DNA from 4 places in the Mesorhizobium sp. M8A.F.Ca.ET.208.01.1.1 genome. Region 3 is predicted to be linked to each of the others. Evidence: riboswitches for the same ligand, from Rfam matches in the RefSeq annotation. Region 3 holds a riboswitch; each other region holds the start of a gene.
What was found. A riboswitch is a leader RNA that binds a small molecule or an ion and turns the genes downstream of it on or off. The one in region 3 is predicted to bind cobalamin.

Region 1 (4,949 bases), on a different contig from region 3:
AGGGGCTGCGCTCCTCTTCGCTCCTTCTCCTAGAATGACGAAGTTGTGAAGCGCCTCGTTGCAATGACTTTATTGACTAAGTCAACTAAATGATTGATCCTGTCCACGACAGGAGGACTGCCATGACGATCCACGACCACCCCGGCAAGGAACGCATCGACGCAGTGCGCGCCTTCAACCGCTTCTACACCCGCCAGATCGGTGTGCTCGACGAAGGCTGGCTGAAAAGCACCTTTTCGCTTACCGAGGCGCGGGTGCTCTATGAGCTTGCCCATCGCGACGGGCTCGTCGCCAGCGACCTGGTGCGCGATCTCGGCCTCGACCCCGGCTATGTCAGCCGTTTGCTCAAAAAATTCGAAGAGCGCGGTCTGGTCGAGCGCGAAGCCACCGAAGCGGACGCGCGCCGCGCCTCGATCGCGCTGACGCCGGCGGGCAGGGAAGCCTTCGCGCCGCTCAACCAGGATTCGCACGACCAGGTGCGAGCGCTGCTCGATCGACTGGCGCCCGTCGACCAGGATCGGCTGGTCAAGGCCATGCGCATCGTTCAGGACCTGCTCGGCGACAGACCCGAACCCAAGGTGCCTTACATCCTGCGGCCGCTAGAGGTTGGCGACATCGGCTGGGTCACGCGCCGCCAGGGCATGCTCTACGCGCAGGACTATGGCTGGGACGAAACCTATGAGGCGCTGGTCGCTGAGATCCTCGGCGAGTTCGTAAAGAAATTCGATCCGAAATGGGAGCGCGGCTGGATCGCCGAGCGGGAAGGCGAGGTCGTCGGCTCGGTCTTCGTCGTGCGCAAGTCGGATCAGGTGGCCAAGCTGCGGCTGCTCTATGTCGAACCGTCGGCGCGGGGCCTCGGCATCGGCAAACGGCTGGTCGAGGAATGCATCGGCTTTGCCCGCGCCAGGGGGTACAAGACGCTGACTTTGTGGACCAACGACATTCTGACCGCGGCCCGGCACCTCTACCAGGCGGCCGGTTTCAAGCTGACCGAGGAAGAGCCTCACCATTCCTTCGGCAAGGATCTGGTTGGCCAGAACTGGGATCTGGAGCTGTAGCGGCGCCTCTATGCCTTGACCGGCACCCAGATCTCCAGCCCGCCATTACCGGTGCGGGCATCGAATTCGGGCCCATAGCGCTCGAATTCCGGCGCGTCGGCGATTTCATGGCCGGAGGCCGGGAGCCAGCTGTTCCAGATCGTGTTGATCGTGCGCCGGATGGTCGAGATGTGCTCGCGATGCGTGAAAACGGCGTATTTCCGCGCCGGCACATGCACCCGGTAGAATTCCTTCGGCAGGTCGGAGAAGTCCGACACCTCGACGCCGACGACATAGTCGAAATTGCCGGCATCGTCGCCATTGAGGCAGACACCGTAGAAAACGCCTGGGACTTCGCCGGGGATGTTGCCGATATAAGGGCTGAAACGCTGCCACTGCATCGGAATGCCGGCGCTCGATTCGCAGCTGTAGCGCTCGCCGAAGCCGGCGATGAGGAAGGGTCGGCTGGTCTCGAAGCGCGGTGGTTCAAGGCTGGTGAGCAGGGTATGGTCCATCAAGATAGGCTCCACGAGATCGAGTGTCTTGGTCGAACCTTGCGCGCGCACCAGTTCCGGCGTGGTGCCGAACTGGTCGCGGAAGGCACGGGTGAAAGCCTCATGCGAGTTGTAGCCGGCGTCGAGCGCGACGCACAGTATGTCGGGCGCGCCGCCGGCGAGCCTGCGCGCCGCCTCGGTCAGCCGGCGCGAGCGCATGTAACCCATGACGGAACGGCCGGTGGCGGCGCCGAAGGCGCGCGTCACATGAAAGCGCGACACGCCGCTGCTGTGGGCGACGTCGTCGAGCGTAACAGCCTCCGGCAGATGGCTTTCGACAAACCATAGCGCTTTCTCGGTCGGGTTCATGTGCTCCTCGCATGTGGCGTCTTCACTCTGGCGCCTCGTTGCCCGGCCAGTTTGATCGAAATTGCGCATGGCGCAAAATCGAAAACGGCAACGCTGACAGGCGTGGACGCAAAGTCCGTCCGCGCCCATGCCGACGGCAGGCTTGCTCTCGTATGAGTTCTGTTATAACAAAACGAGGTATCGCCTTGCCTCGAATTCGCTCGCGGCATAGGCTGCGACTCGTGATGGTCCCCGAGCCGAAAGGCGAGGGGTGAAAAGGGAACGCGGTGAGACCCGGTTTTTGGGTCGAGGCCGCGGCTGCCCCCGCAACTGTAAGCGGCGAGCAAGATCCGGAACGCCACTGGCCGGCAAGGCTGGGAAGGCAGGATTGCGCAGAGACCCGTGAGCCAGGAGACCTGCCATCACTGAGTTGACCGGACGGGGTGTGCCGGGAGGAGACGTGGACATCGGTCTTGTCGGCCGGTCGACCAACATCCTTCCGTCGCCAGTTTTGAAAGTGACGTGAAGTTGGACGGCGCAATCGATCGTATTCAGCCCAGCCCGATGCACCAGATCATCGTGTGCACCCTTTGCCGCGACGTGCCGACCGGCGTCAGGTCGGGCGAAGGTTTGTGCGCCGAGTTGCGCTCCCGCCTCTCGGCCCAGCCTGACGTGGCGCATGGTTTCACGGTCGAGGGCGTGGCTTGCATGGCGGGTTGCGCGCGTCCCCTGACGGTGGCTTTCCAGGCACCAGGCAAGGCCGCCTATCTCTTCGGGTCGATCGACGCGCAGGCCGACGCCGCCGACCTCGTGCGATTCGCCCGGCTCTACGCTTCGCTTGCCGACGGCTGGTGCAATTCCGGACAACGTCCGCCGCGCCTGGCCGGCAAGACGCTTGCCCGCATTCCGGGGGCGGGCAAGCTGGCGGAAGGCAGTCGATGACAACGCCGCTTCTCGATGCGTGCGACCTGGGCGCGATAGCGAATGGCCGGCATCTGGTCCATGCGGTCAGCCTGTCGGTGACATCAGGCGACCGCCTTGCCATCATTGGCCCCAACGGCGCCGGCAAGACCACGTTGCTGCGCATGTTGTCCGGCATGCTCAGGCCGAGCTTCGGAGAGGTGAAGCTTGGCGGGCGGCGCCTGGACAGGATTTCGCCCGCCGAGCGGGCCCGGCATATCGCCGTCGTGGGCCAGAGCGACCAACCGGATCCGCGTTTGGCGGTGATCGACTATGTCGAGCTTGGCCGCGTCCCGCATGCCGGCCTGAGGGGCCGGAGCGAGGAACGCGACATTGTGGTGGACGCGCTGCGCCGGACCGGCCTGTTGTCGTTGCTCGGCCGGAGCATCGGCTCGCTGTCTGGTGGCGAACGCCAGCGCGCCCAGCTTGCGCGTGCCATCGCGCAGGAGCCCAAGATCCTTTTTCTCGACGAACCGACCAACCACCTCGACCCGCGCGCCCGCGCGCAGCTGCTCGAACTGGTGGCCGGCTTCGGCATGACCGTTATCGCGGTGCTGCACGATCTGACCCTGGTGGCACCCTTCGCCACCAGGGTCGCGGTGATGAACGAAGCCCGGCTGCAGGCGCTGGCGCCGCCGCACGAGGCGTTGACGCAACAGCTGATCCGCGAGATTTTCGGCGTCGACGTGTTTCGCCTGCGCCATCCCACCGAGGATCGCGAACTGACGGTGTTCGACCTTCCGAACCGCGCCTCGCCGCCATCCTGATCAACGCCCCTCATCGTCCGACACAGTTCAACTAAGGAGCAAATCCGTGAAACGCCTTGCCTTCTCGCTCGCCCTCTCGCTGCTGGCCTCGACGGCCTTCGCCTTCCCCGTCACCGTCGACAGCTGCGGCAAGCCGCTGACCTTCGACGCTCCGCCGAAGCGCGCCGTCATCCATGATCTCAACATGGCCGAGATGGCCTTCGCGCTGAAGCTGCAGCCTTCGATCGTCGGCCTGACGGGCATCAGTGGATGGTACAAGGTCGGCCCCGAATTCAAGGCCGAACAGGGTGCCATTCCCGAACTGGCGCCGAAATATCCGACCCTGGAGAACCTCGTCGCCGTCGAGCCCGACTTCTTCTTCGCCGGCTGGTACTACGGCATGAAGCCCGGCGGCGACGTGACGCCCGACACGCTCGCTCCGCACGGCATCAAGACGCTGGTACTGACCGAAAGCTGCGTCCACCTCGACAAGAGCCGCCCGGTCGCCTCCATGGACCTGCTCTATGGCGACGTCGAAAAGCTGGGCAAGATCTTCGGCAAGGAGGCAGAAGCGGAACAGCTTGTTGCCGGCTGGAAGGCGCAACTCGCCGAGATCAGCGCCAAGGTCGGCAGCGCGAAGGGAACACGCGTGTTCCTCTACGATTCCGGCGAGGACAAGCCGTTTACCGCGGGAAAATTCGCCATCCCCAGCGCCATGATCTCGGCGGCCGGCGGCGACAATATCATGGCCGACTTGGAAACGAGCTGGGGCAACACGGACTGGGAGACGGTGGCGGCGCGCAATCCGCAATTCCTCATCCTGCTCGATTATCAGGACGGCGGCGGCTACAGGAAACTGCTCGATTTCCTGAAGGCGCACCCGGCGATGAAGGAGACGGACGCGGTCAGGAACGAGCGCTTCGTGGCGCTTCGTTATGCCGAGCTGACACCAGGACCGGCGAACATCGAAGCCATCGGCCAGATCGCCAGGGCGATGCATCCGGAAGCGTTCTGATGGATCTTGCCCGAGAGCACAAATCCGGCGCGCTTTCAGGGCACAGGGCCTTCACGCTGGCCATGACGGCGGGCGCGGTGGCGCTCGTCGCTCTCGCGCTGCTGTCGATCGCTTATGGCTCGACGCTGATACCTCTGAGCGATGTCATCGCCGCCCTTGGCCGTGCCGTCGGACTGGACGAGCCTGAGATATCGGGCCCGGTCGGCAAGATCGTCGTCGACCTGCGGCTGCCGCGCACGATCCTGGCGATCTGTGTCGGCGGCGGGCTGGGCATCGTCGGCGCGCTTTTGCAGACGGTGACCCGTAACGATCTTGCCGACCCCTTCCTGTTCGGCCTGTCGTCGGGGGC
Region 2 (4,949 bases), on a different contig from region 3:
CGGCTGGCCGAATTCCCCAGTGATGGCCACCGTGCTCACTTCCGTCGTCGCGAAGGTCGCGCCGATGAAAATCAAGGCAAGGGTGATGATCTGCACCGGCCGCAGCCTTATTGCCGAGCCGCTCGTGGCACGGTCCACCGGCCGCACCTGCGGTTCGGTCGAGCGCTGCAGGATGAAAGCCGTTGAACCGATGGCCAGCAGCACGGTGCTGACCAGGACGCCGGCTTCAGGAAAGAGGCCCGCACTGAGTCCCACCGACAGCGAGGCGCCGGCAATATAGACCAGCTCGTCCGCCGCCGATTCGAAGGCGAAGGCGGTATTCATCTGCGGCCGTCCTCTGAAAATCTCGGTCCAGCGGGCGCGCACCATTGCCGGCATGCTCGGCATGGCCGCGGCCGCCAGTGCCGAGACGAACAGCGTCCAGACCGGCCAATCCTGATTGGCTGCCACGATGAGAACCGCGAAGGCGATCACGGTGATGATGGTGGTGGGGACCACGATGCGTGTCTGGCCCAGACGGTCCACCAGCCTTGATATTTGCGGCGCCACGAAAGCGTTGCCCAGCGCAAAAGTCGCCGAGACCGCGCCGGCCAGCCAGTATTCGCCACGCGTCTGAGACAGCATCGCCACGATGCCGATCGGTGCCATGGCGATCGGCAGGCGCGCCAGGAAGCCGGCGGCCGCAAAGCCTTTGGCTCCGGGGGCGCGAAAGATTTCCGAATAGGGGTTTTGCATGGCGGGTTCCTCGACAAAGGATGAAGCGACAATTACATACGATGCGTATGAATGTCAGATAGTTCATACGTAGCGTATGTCAATTGGCATACGAGGCGTATGTGAATAGGTCCAGAACCATGCACAAACCCCGCAAGGAGATGATTGCCGAGACGCGAGCCAAGCTGATCACGGCGGCCCGCCAGGCTTTCGGCACCATTGGCTACGCCGAAGCGTCGATGGACGATTTCACCGCGTCGGCCGGGCTGACACGCGGTGCCCTCTATCATCATTTCGGCGACAAGAAGGGGCTGCTGCAGGCGGTTATCGCCGAGATCGACGCGGAAATGGCCGCCCGGGTGAATGAGGTCGCGTCGAGGGCGCCGACCCGCTGGCAGCATTTCGTCGACGAATGCACGACCTACATCGAAATGGCGCTGGAGCCGGAAATCCAGCGCATCATGTTCCGGGATGGCCCGGCCGTGCTGGGCGATCCGGCGCAATGGTCGAATGCCAATGCCTGCGTCGGTTCAATGACCGATCATCTGACGGCGCTGCAACAGGAGGGGATGGTGGTGCCGGGCGTCGATCCCGAAACGGCGGCGCGGTTGATCAACGGTGCGAGCAGTCAGGCCGCACAGCGGATCGCCAACTCGAACGATCCCGAAGCGACGTCGAGGAAGGTTGTGGCCGCGTTCAAGCAATTGCTCGAAGGCCTGCTCGAGAAACCGGAAGCACGGCCAAACTGAGCCGCCGTGGCGCTTCCGCCACCGCCCGCAATTGACAATAGCCGGTTTGGGCGCATCCTCCACAGCCACCTCTGGGGGATTCGGGGCATGTGGGATTTCGATATCGGCAGGTCGGTGTCCATCATGATGCGGACCTGGCCTTTCATTGTCTTTCGCATGATCGTCTATTTCGGCATCACACTGGCCTACATCATGGCCACCGGCACCGGTGCCTCGGTCGGCTATGGCGTCGGCCATATCTCCACCGATCCCGACGGACCGTTGTCCTTTGCCCTTTGGGGCGGCGTGGTCGGATTCGGCGTCGTCTCGATCGCTGTCTATTGGCTGCGCGAATACATCCTCTACGTCGTCAAGGCAGGCCATATCGCCGTCATGGTGCATCTGATCGACGGACATGACGTTCCCGACGGCCAGAACCAGATCGCCTACGCGAAAGAGGTTGTGACCGAGCGCTTTGCCGAGGCGAACATCCTTTTCGTCGTCGACCAGTTGGTCAAGGGCGCCATCCGCGCCATCACCGGCCTGCTGGGCGGCATCGCGGCCTTCCTGCCCATTCCGGGCCTGAGCGGCCTGGTCTCGTTCCTCAACACGGTGATCCGCCTGTCGCTGACCTATGTCGACGAGATCATTCTCGGTTACAATATCCGCATCAATTCGTCCTCGCCCTTCGAGACGGCGCGGCAAGGCGTGGTGCTCTACGCCCAGAACGGCAAGACCATGGTCAAGAACGCCGTCTGGCTGGCGGTCATCATGTGGGGCGTGTCTTTCGTGATTTTCCTGCTGATGCTGGCTCCGGCAGCCGCCATTCTTTATGTCATGCCCGGGCAACTCGCCGGCTGGGCTTTCGTGCTCGCCATCGTCTTTGCCTGGGCTTTCAAGGCGGCCTTCATCGAGCCATTCGCCATTGCCTGCCTGATGCAGGTCTATTTCAAGACCATCGAGGGCCAGGTGCCCGATGCCGCCTGGGACGCCAGGCTGGCCGAAGCCTCGTCGAAGTTCCGGGAACTCAAGGACAAGGCGCTCTCCACCTTCGGCGGCTCGCGCTGGGACATGGCCGGCGCGACGCGCTGATCGGCGGGGCTGGCGGGCGCACCTGCGACGGTGTCGAGGCGCGCCACCGCCGATTTGAGCGGTGCCTCACCCTGGCCGCAAAACGTCTCGCTCATGATCAGGTCGGGCAGCGGCAGGCGTCGGCCCCAGCCATGCGTTTCGAGGTCCGGTTTCGGCGCGAACTCCGAGACACGACCGACGCAGAGATAGGCGATCGGCGTCACGTGATCGGGGATAGACAGCAGGCTGTTCAGCGCTTGCGCCTCGATGATGCTGACCCAGCCGACGCCAATGCCTTCAGCGCGCGCGGCCAGCCAGAAATTCTGCACCGCGCAGACCGTGCTGTAGAGATCCATTTCCGGGTTGTGCCAGCGCCCCAGCGGCGAGCCTTTCGAGCGCTCGCGGTCGCAGGTGATACAGATGTTGAATGCGCTTTCGCAAATGCCTTCGAGCTTGAGGTTGCGGTAGAGCGCCTGCCGGTCTGCCTCGATTGCCGGCAGTTCTTGCTCGCGCGCGGCAAGGAACAGGTCGCGCACCTTCGCCCGTCGCGCGGCATCGCGGATGACGATGAAATTCCAGGGTTGCATGAAGCCGACCGATGGCGCGTGGTGGGCGGCAAGCAGCAGCCGCGCCAGCACTGCATCGTCGATCGCCTCCGATGTAAAATGGCTGCGGACATCGCGCCGCGTGAACATGGCGCGATAAACCGCGTCACGCGCTATCTGATCAAATCCATCGCCCATTGGAGCGGTCATGGCTTCCGGCATCGCTTGTCCCCTTGCGATTGCAGCAGTTCAAATTCTCAGAGCGAACTTTGCGCGTCCAAGAGGACCCACATCGCTCTGATGTCATCCGCCTGACCATGCGGATGACGATGCCTGCCAGGCCGGTCTTCTGGCTCGGGATCAACCCGCGTCCGGTGCCTTCCCGTCATCGACAGTGGCATTTACCGGCGCGGTCCCCCTTACAGCGTTGGGCACGCCACGGAATTCAACCGTGTTCCCGATTCTCCCGCCGGAGCATTTGCAGCCAAGTGAAATCATTTGGCGTCGCAGAATGCGGCTAAAACAAACAGACCGGCAGGCACCAGGCAGTGTCGGTCACCTTACGCCGAAGCCCCGGCGTCGCCAATCCCCGCAGCGACGCCAACGCAGGCGTGATTTTCCCCAGCGATCAAGCCGCCATGCATGGCCATTACGGCGCCGGGGCACTAGATAGGGGAGATGGCTACCCGTCTCTACACGCACCCCGTCTTTCTCGAACACATCACCCCGCCGGGTCACCCCGAGCGGCCCGACCGCCTGCGCGCCATCGAGCGCGTGCTCGACGACGAAGCTTTTGCCGCGCTCGACCGCGTCGAGGCACCGCAAGGCGACGAGGCGACGATCCTCTATGCGCATCCCGCCGATTTCGTCGCGCGTGTCCGCGCCGCCATCCCCCACGAAGGCATTGCCCACATCGACGCCGACACCACCGCCAGCCCGAAGAGCTGGCAGGCCGCGATCACGGCGATCGGCGCCGCCAACGCCGCCGTCGACGACGTCTTTGCGGGCCGCGCCGACAATGTCTTCGTCGCCGCCCGTCCGCCCGGCCACCATGCCGAAAAGACCACCGCAATGGGCTTCTGCTTCTTCAACACGGCGGCGATCGCTGCCCGCTACGCGCAGAAGAGGCACGGCGCCGAGCGTGTCGCCGTCGTCGACTGGGACGTGCATCACGGCAACGGCACGCAGGATATTTTCTGGGACGATCCGTCGGTGCTCTATTGCTCGACGCACCAGATGCCGTTGTACCCAGGCACCGGGGCGAAGAACGAGACCGGTGCCGGCAACATCGTCAACGCGCCGCTGGCGCCACAGACCGGCAGCGAGGTGTTTCGCGATGCCTTCCTGTCGCGCGTGCTGCCATCGCTCGACAATTTCGCCCCCGACCTGATCATCATTTCGGCCGGCTTCGACGCGCACCACCGCGACCCGCTGGCCGAGATCAATCTGACCGAGGACGATTTCGACTGGGCGACCGGCCAGTTGATGCAGCGCGCCGCACGCCACGGCGGCAACCGGCTCGTCAGCCTACTCGAGGGTGGCTACGATCTGCAGGGATTGGCATTTTCGGTCGCCGCCCATGTCGGGCGACTGATGAAAGGATGAATGATGAGCGGTGAGATCAATGAAGACGTCAAGGCGATGAGCTTCGAACAGGCACTCGACGCGCTGGAGAAGATCGTCGATGATCTCGAGCGTGGCGACGTGCCGCTCGACCAGTCGATCCGGATCTACGAGCGTGGCGAGGCGCTGAAGGCGCATTGCGACCGGTTGCTGAAGGCAGCCGAAGACAAGGTCGAGAAGATCAGGCTGTCGCGCGATGGCAAGCCGGTTGGAACCGAGCCGCTCGACGCGGACTAAGGCTCCGAGCAGCCTTACCGATTTTTGGACA
Region 3 (4,949 bases):
CAGTTCGAGTTCCTTGCGGAAGATGATTTCTTCCGGGCGCCGCGCGCAGTTGACGAAACCGACATCGGTCCATGGCGCACAGTCGTTCAGCCAGCGCAGCATCGACATCATCGGCGTCACGCCGGAGCCGGCCGAGACGAACAGATATTTCGCCGCCGGATGGCTGTGCAGTGAAAAGTCGCCGCCCGGTCCATAGGCCTTGACGTGCGAGCCGGGCGCCAGGTGATCGAACATCCAGCGTGTGCCGATGCTGCCCGCCTGCGCCTTCACCGTCACCGCGATCGAGAACGGCCGCGACGGCGACGACGACAGCGTGTAGGTGCGCATCAGCGGCCCATCCGGCGTCGGCAGTTCCAGCGTCACGAACTGGCCCGGCTTGTAGCGGAACCAGGTCTGGTTGTCGGACCGGAAGGTGAAGGTCTTGACGTCGGGCGCCTCGTCGCTGACACCGGTCACTTCCAGCACCTGCAGCCTGTCGTTCCAGGGCGCCATCTGGTCGAGATGGCGATAGAGGCCAAGGTCGGTCATCGCATTCATCCCTGCATACCTTTCATTTTGCGGATGTCGTGATCCCAAAACCGCTGCACACTTTTGGGTGACATGCGCTAGGCGACGCTGCGCAGCGCCGGCCGCCCGCCTTCGGCCAGGCGCGGACCGATGAAGCGGGCATACCAGTCGACGAACTGGATGACGCCGCCTTCATGCAGCTCCGAATACGGGCCGGGTTCATAGGCCGGCGACAGGATACCGAAAGCGTTCTCCTCGACGATGCGGCGATCCTGGTCGTTGGTCTCGGTCCAGACATGGGTGAGTTCGGCGAGATCGTAGTCGACACCCTCGACGGCGTCCTTGTGCACCAACCACTTCGTCGTCACCGCCGTTTCGGTGGCGCTGACCGGCAGCACGCGGAAGGTGACGGCATGATCCACGAGGATGTGGTTCCAGGTCGTCGGGTAGTGATAGTGCATCAGCGTGCCGATGCGGTCGGCCGAAACGCTGTCGGACAGGTCCTTCCTCACCGCCCGCTTGCCGGTCATCGTGTAGCTCTGGGCGTCGCGCAGCAGCGGCGCGCGGGTGGCGCGGTATTGCCCGGCCGGGTCGATGCGGAATTTGCTGGGCAGGCCAACAGCTTCGCACTTCGCCCAGTGCGCCAGCATCTCCGGATCGCTGTCGGCGCCTTGCACGCCGGTCACGGTCGGTGCTTCCGGGAAGGTCTTGCACAGTTCGGGATGATTGCCCGCGCAATGATAGCATTCGCGGTTGTTTTCCCAGACCAGCTTCCAATTGCCCTTCTCGATGATCGTGCTCTCGAAGGCGATCTTGGCCTCGCTCAGCCGGTGCGGCTTGAGATAGGGCTCGATCATCGCCCGCATCGGCGCGAAGTCGGCCGGCTCCTTGGCCAGGCAGATGAAGACATAGCCGGCGACGCTTTCGCAGGCGACCGGCTTCAGCCCGAACTGGCTCTTGTCGAACCCCTCGGCCATCTGGCGGGCGAACAGCAGGCGCCCGTCCAGCTCATAGGTCCACTGGTGATAGGGACAGACCAGTTTGGCGGCCATGCCCTTGTCGCTGTTGCAGACGCGGCTGCCGCGATGGCGGCAGGAATTGTGGAAGGCGTTGATCTTGCCCTGCTGATCGCGCACCAGCACGATAGGATAGTCGCCGACCTGCACGGTGATGAAGCTGCCCGGCTTGGGCAATTCGCAATCATGGCCGATGAACAGCCAGTCGCGATACCAGATCAGCTCCATGTCGAGCTTGAAGTAGTCCGGGTCGGTGTAAAAAGGCTGTTCCAGCGAAAAGCCTTGTCTGCGGCTGTTCAAGAGCCTCAGCATGTCGTTGCGCGCGTCCATGTCCTGTCCTCATTTTCAAGGACTGAACTGGTGGTGATTGAGGAAGGACTGGACGCAGATCGGCGCAAAGCCGGACAAACACCATCCGCCTCTTGACCGCCCACCGCGATCAGTCGAGTTCTAGCCATCTCGGGCTGGTTTCCGGGCTCTGGAGTCGTCCTTACGGACCATCGCGACACCTTCCCAGGCTTACGCCCAGTGGTCTCCCGTTGCGACTTGAACTCCACCACCGTTGCGGGGGCAGCGCCGGAATCTGACCGGCTTCCCAATTCTCCGCTCCGTCGTCACGCAGCGGCACCTGAGATGCCTGATCTAATCACGGCAGGGTTTGCGACATCGGCATGAAAGCGACATCGCATCCATGCGGCGCGACACGCATGCTGGAACGTCGTGACAGGGGTCGCATCATCAAATTGCCTTCTGTCGCCAGGCGCGCCGGCACCGTTTTTCGACCCCTTTGCCGGGGGCGAAAAGGTTAACAGTTTCGAAAAGTGACTATTAGCAGATTCTAAAATCGAACCGAACGGTTCGTTTCTGTTGACGGTGCGTGCAGGACGGTGTGAACGCCGAGCCTCCGATACAGTTGGTGATCGGGGTGCCATTTTTAGCTAACTGATTGATATAACGACAGAAAATAACAGATGTGGAAATCACTGGCACAATTTCAAGTGGTAGGGTCATGGTCCACGCTGAACAACTTCGTGATTGGAAACAGCAGAGGTGCTCTCCCACATCGGGGCGGTCCGAACGACGCGATTTTAATCCCAAGACACGCCGCTAGACGGACGGAAAAATACTGGAGTACCCAAAATGAAAAAGATTGTTCTCACTGCCGCCGCCCTTCTGGCCATTTCCGGCAGCGCCTTCGCTGGTAGCGACCATTACGGTTCGAACGCCGCCACCCCCGCTGCCACTGTCGACAGCTCGTACACCGCTTCGACCAGCAAGTCGGAGCCGGCTGCTCAGACGCCTGCCCAGGGCGCCGACCACAATCTCTTCGGCAACAACTAACAGCCGATCCCCGGCTTGCGGCGGGGCGACCCTGCCGCGCGGGGTGGATGCCACAAATTCAGGAGTACCTAAAATGAACAAGATCCTCATTGCCGCCGCCGCCGTCCTGGCCCTCTCCGGCAGCGCCTTTGCCGGCAGCGACAACTACGGTTCGAGCGGTGCCAACCAGGCGGCTGTCACGTCGACCGACAACGCGAACACCGCATCGATCGGCAAGTCGGCTCCGGCCACCGAGGCGCCTGCCCGGCCGGGTAGCGATCGCAACCTCTTCGGCCGTTGACGCCTGTTGCGAGTGGCGGGCTCGCTCGCCACTCGTGGAATTCAAGACGTTAGGAGTATTGGAAATGAACAAGATCCTCATTGCTGCCGCCGCCGTTCTGGCCCTCTCCGGCAGCACTTTCGCCGGCAGTGACAACTATGGCTCCAATGGCGCCAATCAGCCCACTGCATCGTCGACCGTCAATGTCGATACGTCGCATACGGGTTCGGTCCGCAACAGCGACTCACCCATCTACAAGCTGCTCAACTCGTCCGGCGACGTGCAGAAGTCCGCCCCTCACGGCGCAGACCGCAATCTCTTCGGCAACAACTAACCAGCCGTCGTGATGTATAAAAAGAGAGCGGCGGGCCAGCCCGCTGCTCTCTTTTTGCGTTGTCGAGACATGGCTGGCCTCAGGCGGCTTTTGCTTCCGCTTCGTGCAGCGCGAACGACCGTCCATCCGCATCGAAGATATGAAGGTCGCCGGCATTGGCGGTCAACTGTAGCGTCGAGCCGCGCTTGATCTCGACATTGCCCGGCAGCTTGGTCACCAGCGGCAGGTCGGCACGGCCGATGTCGATATAGACCAACTGAACCTCGCCGAGTTGCTCGACATAATCGACCGTCCCCTCGAACAGATAGTCCGCACCACTGGCGATCGCGAGATCTTCCGGCCGCACGCCGAAGCTGACCGCCGCTCCCTTTGCCGAAGCAGGCGTCGCGATCGGCACCGTCGCCTTGCGGCCGCCGACATGGCTGATGATGGTCGGATTGCCCGTCTTGTCGACCGTGGCCGGCAGGACGTTCATGGCCGGCGAGCCGATGAACTGGGCGACGAATAGGTTGCCGGGGTTCTTGTAGAGCTCCATGGGCGTGCCGACCTGCTCGATGTGGCCATCCTTTAGCACCACGATGCGGTCGGCCAGCGTCATCGCCTCGACCTGGTCGTGCGTGACATAGATCATGGTCGTGTTGGGCATCGATTCCTTGAGCTTGGCGATCTCGATACGCGTGGCGACGCGCAGTGCCGCGTCAAGGTTCGACAGCGGTTCGTCGAACAGGAACACTTTTGGATTGCGCACGATGGCGCGGCCGATGGCGACACGCTGACGCTGGCCGCCCGACATCGCCTTGGGCAGGCGGTCGAGATATTTGGTCAGCTGCAGGATTTCGGCGGCCTGCCGCACCCGTTTGTCGATCTCGGCTTTGCTTTCCTTGCCGATCTTCATCGAGAAGGCCATGTTGTCGTAGACTGTCATGTGCGGATAGAGCGCGTAGGACTGGAACACCATGGCGATGCCGCGCTTCGATGGCGGCACGTCGTTGACCACCTGGCCGTCGATCTTGAGTTCGCCCGAGGTGATTTCCTCAAGCCCGGCGATCGAGCGCAGCAAGGTCGACTTGCCGCAGCCCGACGGGCCGACGAAGACGATGAATTCGCCCGATTTGATGTCGAGGTCGATGCCGTGGAGAATGTTGAGATTGCCGTAGGACTTCTTCACTTGTCTCAAATTGACATCGGCCATTGATTTCCTCCCAGTGGTTCCTCAGATGTTCAGCCTATGCGCCCGAACCAGACGCCGTAACCGCCGAGTTCGACCGTACCGGTGCTTGCCTGCCCGGAAAATCCGTGTCCCGCCAAAGGTTGCAGGGTTCGGTTGCCGAGGTCAACCTTCGCCGGCGCGGCGCCCAGATTGAAGACGCAGACGATCTCCTCATTGCCCGCCCGGCGGGTGAAGGCGACGGTGTCGCCCTGGCTTTCGATGAAGCTGATGTCGCCCTTGGCCAGCGCCGGATTGGCACGGCGGAAGGCGAGAAAGCGCCGG
Region 4 (4,949 bases), on a different contig from region 3:
GCGCTGGTTGTTTTCCCAGACATCGCGGCGCGTGGTGGCGACGATGACCTGGAAGACGGGTACGCCGGCGCGGTCGAACAGGGTTTCGACGCCGGGTTCGGCGCCCGAAGCGAAGGCGGTCGCGGTGATGATGGCGGCAGGTTTCAGCGATGCGATGGCATTTTCGACGAACGCCAGGGACACAGGATCCTTAAGGCTGGAAACGAAGATCGGGACCGCTGCCAGTCCCTGGGAGCGCAAGGCCTCGGCCAGCGCATCGATCGGGGCAACGTCGGCCGCGAGCAGCATCGAGCGGTAGAAGAGGATAGGGACGATGGGAGCGCCGACATCTGAAAGGTCCGGCTCCTCCGCGACCCCCAATCCAGACTGATAGTAACCGGCCTTCGGCACGCTGACCGGACTGGCGACGGACGTATCCTGTCCAGCCAGGCCTGCCAGCCTCCGAACCAGCGCGCTCATATTGGCCGGGCCGCCCTCTCGGAAATAGCCAAGCAGGCCGTCGAGTTCGGCGCGTGGCAGCGTCGAGGCTTCGATCAGCCTGAGATCCTCGTCATGGCTTTCACCCGGAAGCAGCGCCAGTTTGATGCCGCGCTCACGGGCAATCACCGCCAGCTGGTCGCAGCCATAGCGCCACCAGTCGTTGCCGCCGAGGATGCGCACCAGGATGACCTTGGCATGGCGGGCGACGCTGTCGATCCAGAGGTCGACGGACATGGGATGGCGCAGGTCGCGCAGTGCCGCAAGCCGCATGGAGGGCAGGCGGTCGGCGTCCGCCTTCCACGCCGCCGCCAGTCCGGCGAGATCGCTGTCGGTGAAGGACAAGGCCACGATATCCGCCGGCGTCTGCCTGAGATCGACAGGCTCGGCGAGGTCGTCAAGCGAAGCGGAGGTCGTGGTGAGGATGTGCATCGCGGTCCGTGTCTGAAATCAGCCGGCGAGGATACGTTCGATCGCCGGACGGTTCAGCCCCTTGAGACCAATGACGACCAGGCGCGAGCGGCGGTCGTCCTCGGCGCTCCAGGCACGGTCATAGTAATGATTGACGCGTGGGCCGACGGCCTGCAGCAGGAGCCGCATCGGCTTGCCGCCGACCTCGACGAAGCCTTTTACACGCAGCACGTTTTCCTGTTCGGCGGCCTCTGCGACACGTTTTGCCAGATCGTCGGGATTGGCGATCGAGGGAATGTCGACGATGAATGTGTCGAAGTCGTCATGCTCGTGGTCGAATGCGCCGTCGTGATGGGACTTGCGGTTCTCGATGTCGTCCTCGACGGCAAGACCAAGCCCGAGCAGCACCGAGGGATCGACCTTGCCATGCGACGTCGGCACGATCTTCACCGCGCGGGCGGAGTGTTCGTTGACGATGGCGTTGGCGCGGGCCGAGCCCTCGGCGTCCATCAGGTCGCTCTTCGACAGGATGATCAGGTCGGCGCAGGCGATCTGGTCCTCGAACACCTCTTCGACCGGATCGTCATGGTCGAGGCTTTCATCCCCGGCGCGTTGCGCCTGCAGGGCTTCCATGTCGTTGGCGACGCGGCCTTCCGCAAGTGCGGGACCGTCGACCACGGCGATGACGCCATCGACGGTGACGCGGCTTTTCACCGTCGGCCACTGGAACGCCTGGACCAAAGGTTTGGGGAGGGCGAGACCGGAGGTTTCGATCAGGATGTGGTCGACCTTCGGCGTCAGCGACAGGATCTGGTCGAGCGCTGGCACGAAATCGTCGGCGACGGTGCAGCAGATGCAGCCATTGGCCAGTTCGACGATGTTTTCCTCGGGGCAGGTGTCGATACCGCAGCCCTTGAGGATTTCGCCGTCGATGCCGATATCGCCGAATTCGTTGACGATGATGGCAATCCGCTTGCCGCCGGCATTTTCCAGGAGATGGCGGACCAGCGTCGTCTTGCCGGCGCCGAGGAAGCCGGTAACGACGGTGCAGGGAACGCGGGAGAGATTGCCGGCCGAATTTGGAGCGGTCATATCAAGTCCTTCAGCATGTCGAGAGGAGGGATGCGGGCAACGAGGCCGCGCTTGAGGCTATCGGGCCGGCCGCGCCAGGGAATGAGGCCGTCGGTCGAGGTGGCGAAGAGTTTCGCGCCGGCGACGAGATCGGCGCCGCTGGTTGTGGTCAGGTCGCCGAACACATAGCTCCAGCATCCGTCGCGCAGGATCGCGGCGCTCAGCCTGCGCTTGCAATTGCCGAGGCATTCGACCGTGCGGATGCGAATTTGCTCGCCCGAGGCGGCTTGGCGGGTATCTTCAGCCAGAAGTTCGCCGGCCCGGGGATGGGCGTCGGAACCGGTCTCGTCGCGACAGGAGGCGCAGACGATGACAGTGATGCCGGCCAGGGAATCATCCCCGCCGGACGAAATGTCCGTTGTTTCAGCCGAGAAACTGCTGTCGCGATCCAAATCAGGCTCCTTGCCCGGAAAACCCGCCGGGCGATCGGATTCTTGCATTCCAGACGGCAGGTCTCCTGGCTCGCGGGTCATCGCCTTGGGTAGCCGCCTTCCCGGGACAATCCCAGTGGCTTTCGGCCTTGGCTCTTCGCTTACAGTTGCGGGGACAGCCGCGGATTTGGGCTTTTCGGCCCGCACCGCATTCCCTCTTGGCTCCTCCCTTTGCCGAGAGGAGACCGTCTGGATCGGATTTAGGCTCTTGCGGGCAGCGGTGTCAACGCGAGCTTACGACACCGCGATGTCGGACAGCGCCGGGCCGAGGTCGCCGGCAGGCGTCACTTCGATGCGTTCAAGCCCAAGCCAGCCCTGCATCTGCTTCAATTCCTCGAAAAGTTCAGCGGCGGTTTCAGGCGGCGCGCCGGGCTCGGCATAGGCGGCATGGACGCGCAGGACACTGGCCGGCCGGTCGGCTTTGAGGTCGACGCGCGCCACGATCCTGTCGCCAAGCAGGAAGGGCAGGACATAGTAGCCGTATTGGCGCTTCTCGGCCGGGGTGTAGATTTCGATGCGATAGTGAAAATCGAACAGCCGCTCCGAGCGCGAGCGCTCGAAGACGACGGGATCGAACGGCGCCAGCAGGGCGCGGGCCTCGATCTTGCGTGGCAAACGCGCATCCCTATGAAGGTAAGCTGGCTTGTCCCACCCCTCGACACGGACCGGCAACAACTCGCCGAGTTCGACCAGTTCCTCGAGCCGGCCTTTCATGTCGGCGGGGGAGAGCCGGAAATAGTCGCGCAGGTCGCCTGATGTGGCGATGCCGTGGGCGCGGGCGGAAATGCGCAGCAATTCGCGATGTGCATCCTCGGCCGCCGGTACCGGCAGGTCGAGGATCGCTTGCGGCAGCACCCGCTCGGGCAGGTCATAGAAGCGCTCGAAACCGCGCCGGTGCGCCGTGGTGATGCGGCCGGCCCAGAACAGCCATTCGAAGGCGTGCTTGGCGTGGCTCCAACCCCACCAGCCGCCGGAGCCTTTCTGGCCTTCCAGCGCCGAAGCGGCGATCGGGCCACGATCGACGACCTGGCGGTAGATCTCTTCTATATAGGCAGCGTGCTCACGGCCCCATTTGGCCAGCCCCAGATACATTTCATCGCCTTGCTCGGCGCGCTGCATGCGCCAGCGCATCAGCGGGTACGTCTCGACCGGCAGGAATGAGGCCTCGTGTGCCCAATATTCGAACACCGTGCGCTTGCGCGTCACGGCGGCGTTGTCGAGCAAGGCGACGGGATAGGGACCCAGACGCGAATAGAGCGGCATATAGTGGGCACGCACCACCGCACTGACGGAATCGATCTGCAGCAGGCCGGTGCGGGACAGGACGCGGGCGAAATGGCGGCGGTCGGGTGTGCCGGCGGGGCGGGGATCGAGAAACCCCTGGGCTGCGAGCGCGATGCGCCGGGCGGCGGCAAGCGAGATCTTTTCCTTCATGCAGGCGTCACTCTGAGGTGCTTTGACAAAGGTGTGATGGGTGATTCCAGCCCATGCTAGCAGGGTTTTGGCGGCAACCCTGTCAGGAGAGAAAAGTGGAGTAAAAAGAGAAGGAAATCAAACAGGAGCCTATGAGACCAGTTTCTCCCGGAATGCCGTCCAGCTCGTTGTTTTGAACAAGGTTTGACTTGCTTCGCTGGAAGTGCTGCGCTAACCCTCGCCGCGTTGCAGCATAGGCTCCTTAAAACGGTTCAGCGGTTAAACTGTCACGCTTCCGCATTAAGGTCCGCTGCTGTAATCAACGTGGATTGGCGCCAACGGAAAGCCGCTGCATGAACGCACTCCTCAGTTCGTACCTGCCCATCGTCCTGTTCATCGGCGTGGCGCTGGTGGTCGGCCTGGCGCTGCTGGTCGCGCCGTTCCTGGTGGCGTACCGCAACCCCGATCCCGAAAAGCTTTCCGCCTACGAGTGCGGTTTCAACTCGTTCGACGACGCCCGCATGAAGTTCGACATTCGTTTCTACCTGGTGTCGATCCTGTTCATCATCTTCGACCTCGAAGTGGCCTTCCTGTTTCCCTGGGCGGTGTCCTTCTCGAAGATCGGCATGCTCGGCTTCTGGTCGATGATGGTGTTTTTGGCAGTGCTGACCATCGGCTTTGCCTATGAATGGAAAAAAGGAGCGCTGGAATGGGATTGAACGACAGTTCAGGTACCCTCGTCGCGCCAAAGCCCAAGGGCATCATCGATCCCAACACCGGCAGGCCGGTGGGGGAGGACGATCCCTTCTTCCTCGAAATCAACAATGAGCTTGCCGACAAGGGTTTTCTGGTCACCTCGACCGAGGCGCTGATCACCTGGGCGCGCAGCGGCTCGTTGATGTTCATGACCTTCGGCCTGGCGTGCTGCGCTGTCGAGATGATCCACACCTCGATGCCGCGCTACGATTCGGAGCGCTTCGGTGTCGCGCCGCGCGCGTCTCCGCGCCAGTCCGACATCATGATCGTGGCCGGCACGCTGACCAACAAGATGGCGCCCGCGCTGCGCAAGGTCTACGACCAGATGCC

Region 1: another riboswitch for cobalamin. It lies ahead of EN851_RS08770 (DUF1636 family protein); the one in region 3 lies ahead of EN851_RS24030 (aromatic ring-hydroxylating dioxygenase subunit alpha).
Region 2: another riboswitch for cobalamin. It lies ahead of bluB (5,6-dimethylbenzimidazole synthase); the one in region 3 lies ahead of EN851_RS24030 (aromatic ring-hydroxylating dioxygenase subunit alpha).
Region 4: another riboswitch for cobalamin. It lies ahead of EN851_RS01585 (DUF1636 family protein); the one in region 3 lies ahead of EN851_RS24030 (aromatic ring-hydroxylating dioxygenase subunit alpha).

What each region holds. Positions count from the first base shown of each region.
Region 1 covers NZ_SRUT01000001.1:1,706,423-1,711,371, reverse strand. The annotation lists gene EN851_RS08780 (helix-turn-helix domain-containing GNAT family N-acetyltransferase) at 123-1,058, shown strand; gene EN851_RS08775 (AraC family transcriptional regulator) at 1,067-1,900, opposite strand; cobalamin riboswitch at 2,109-2,318, shown strand; gene EN851_RS08770 (DUF1636 family protein) at 2,408-2,821, shown strand; gene EN851_RS08765 (ABC transporter ATP-binding protein) at 2,818-3,606, shown strand; gene EN851_RS08760 (ABC transporter substrate-binding protein) at 3,653-4,600, shown strand; gene EN851_RS08755 (iron ABC transporter permease) at 4,600-4,949, shown strand, end outside.
Region 2 covers NZ_SRUT01000003.1:503,478-508,426, forward strand. The annotation lists gene EN851_RS19130 (MFS transporter) at 1-735, opposite strand, end outside; gene EN851_RS19135 (TetR/AcrR family transcriptional regulator) at 855-1,463, shown strand; gene EN851_RS19140 (hypothetical protein) at 1,551-2,534, shown strand; partial or broken gene bluB (5,6-dimethylbenzimidazole synthase) at 2,702-3,280, opposite strand; cobalamin riboswitch at 3,380-3,562, opposite strand; gene EN851_RS19150 (histone deacetylase family protein) at 3,737-4,663, shown strand; gene EN851_RS19155 (exodeoxyribonuclease VII small subunit) at 4,667-4,918, shown strand.
Region 3 covers NZ_SRUT01000006.1:11,932-16,880, reverse strand. The annotation lists gene EN851_RS24035 (hybrid-cluster NAD(P)-dependent oxidoreductase) at 1-528, opposite strand, end outside; gene EN851_RS24030 (aromatic ring-hydroxylating dioxygenase subunit alpha) at 606-1,853, opposite strand; cobalamin riboswitch at 1,968-2,170, opposite strand; gene EN851_RS24025 (DUF680 domain-containing protein) at 2,664-2,864, shown strand; gene EN851_RS24020 (DUF680 domain-containing protein) at 2,938-3,144, shown strand; gene EN851_RS24015 (DUF680 domain-containing protein) at 3,209-3,457, shown strand; gene ugpC (sn-glycerol-3-phosphate ABC transporter ATP-binding protein UgpC) at 3,537-4,649, opposite strand; gene EN851_RS24005 (alpha-glucosidase) at 4,679-4,949, opposite strand, start outside.
Region 4 covers NZ_SRUT01000001.1:323,227-328,175, forward strand. The annotation lists gene EN851_RS01575 (cobaltochelatase subunit CobN) at 1-909, opposite strand, end outside; gene cobW (cobalamin biosynthesis protein CobW) at 928-1,980, opposite strand; gene EN851_RS01585 (DUF1636 family protein) at 1,977-2,411, opposite strand; cobalamin riboswitch at 2,449-2,655, opposite strand; gene EN851_RS01590 (winged helix-turn-helix domain-containing protein) at 2,685-3,884, opposite strand; gene EN851_RS01595 (NADH-quinone oxidoreductase subunit A) at 4,217-4,582, shown strand; gene EN851_RS01600 (NADH-quinone oxidoreductase subunit B) at 4,573-4,949, shown strand, end outside.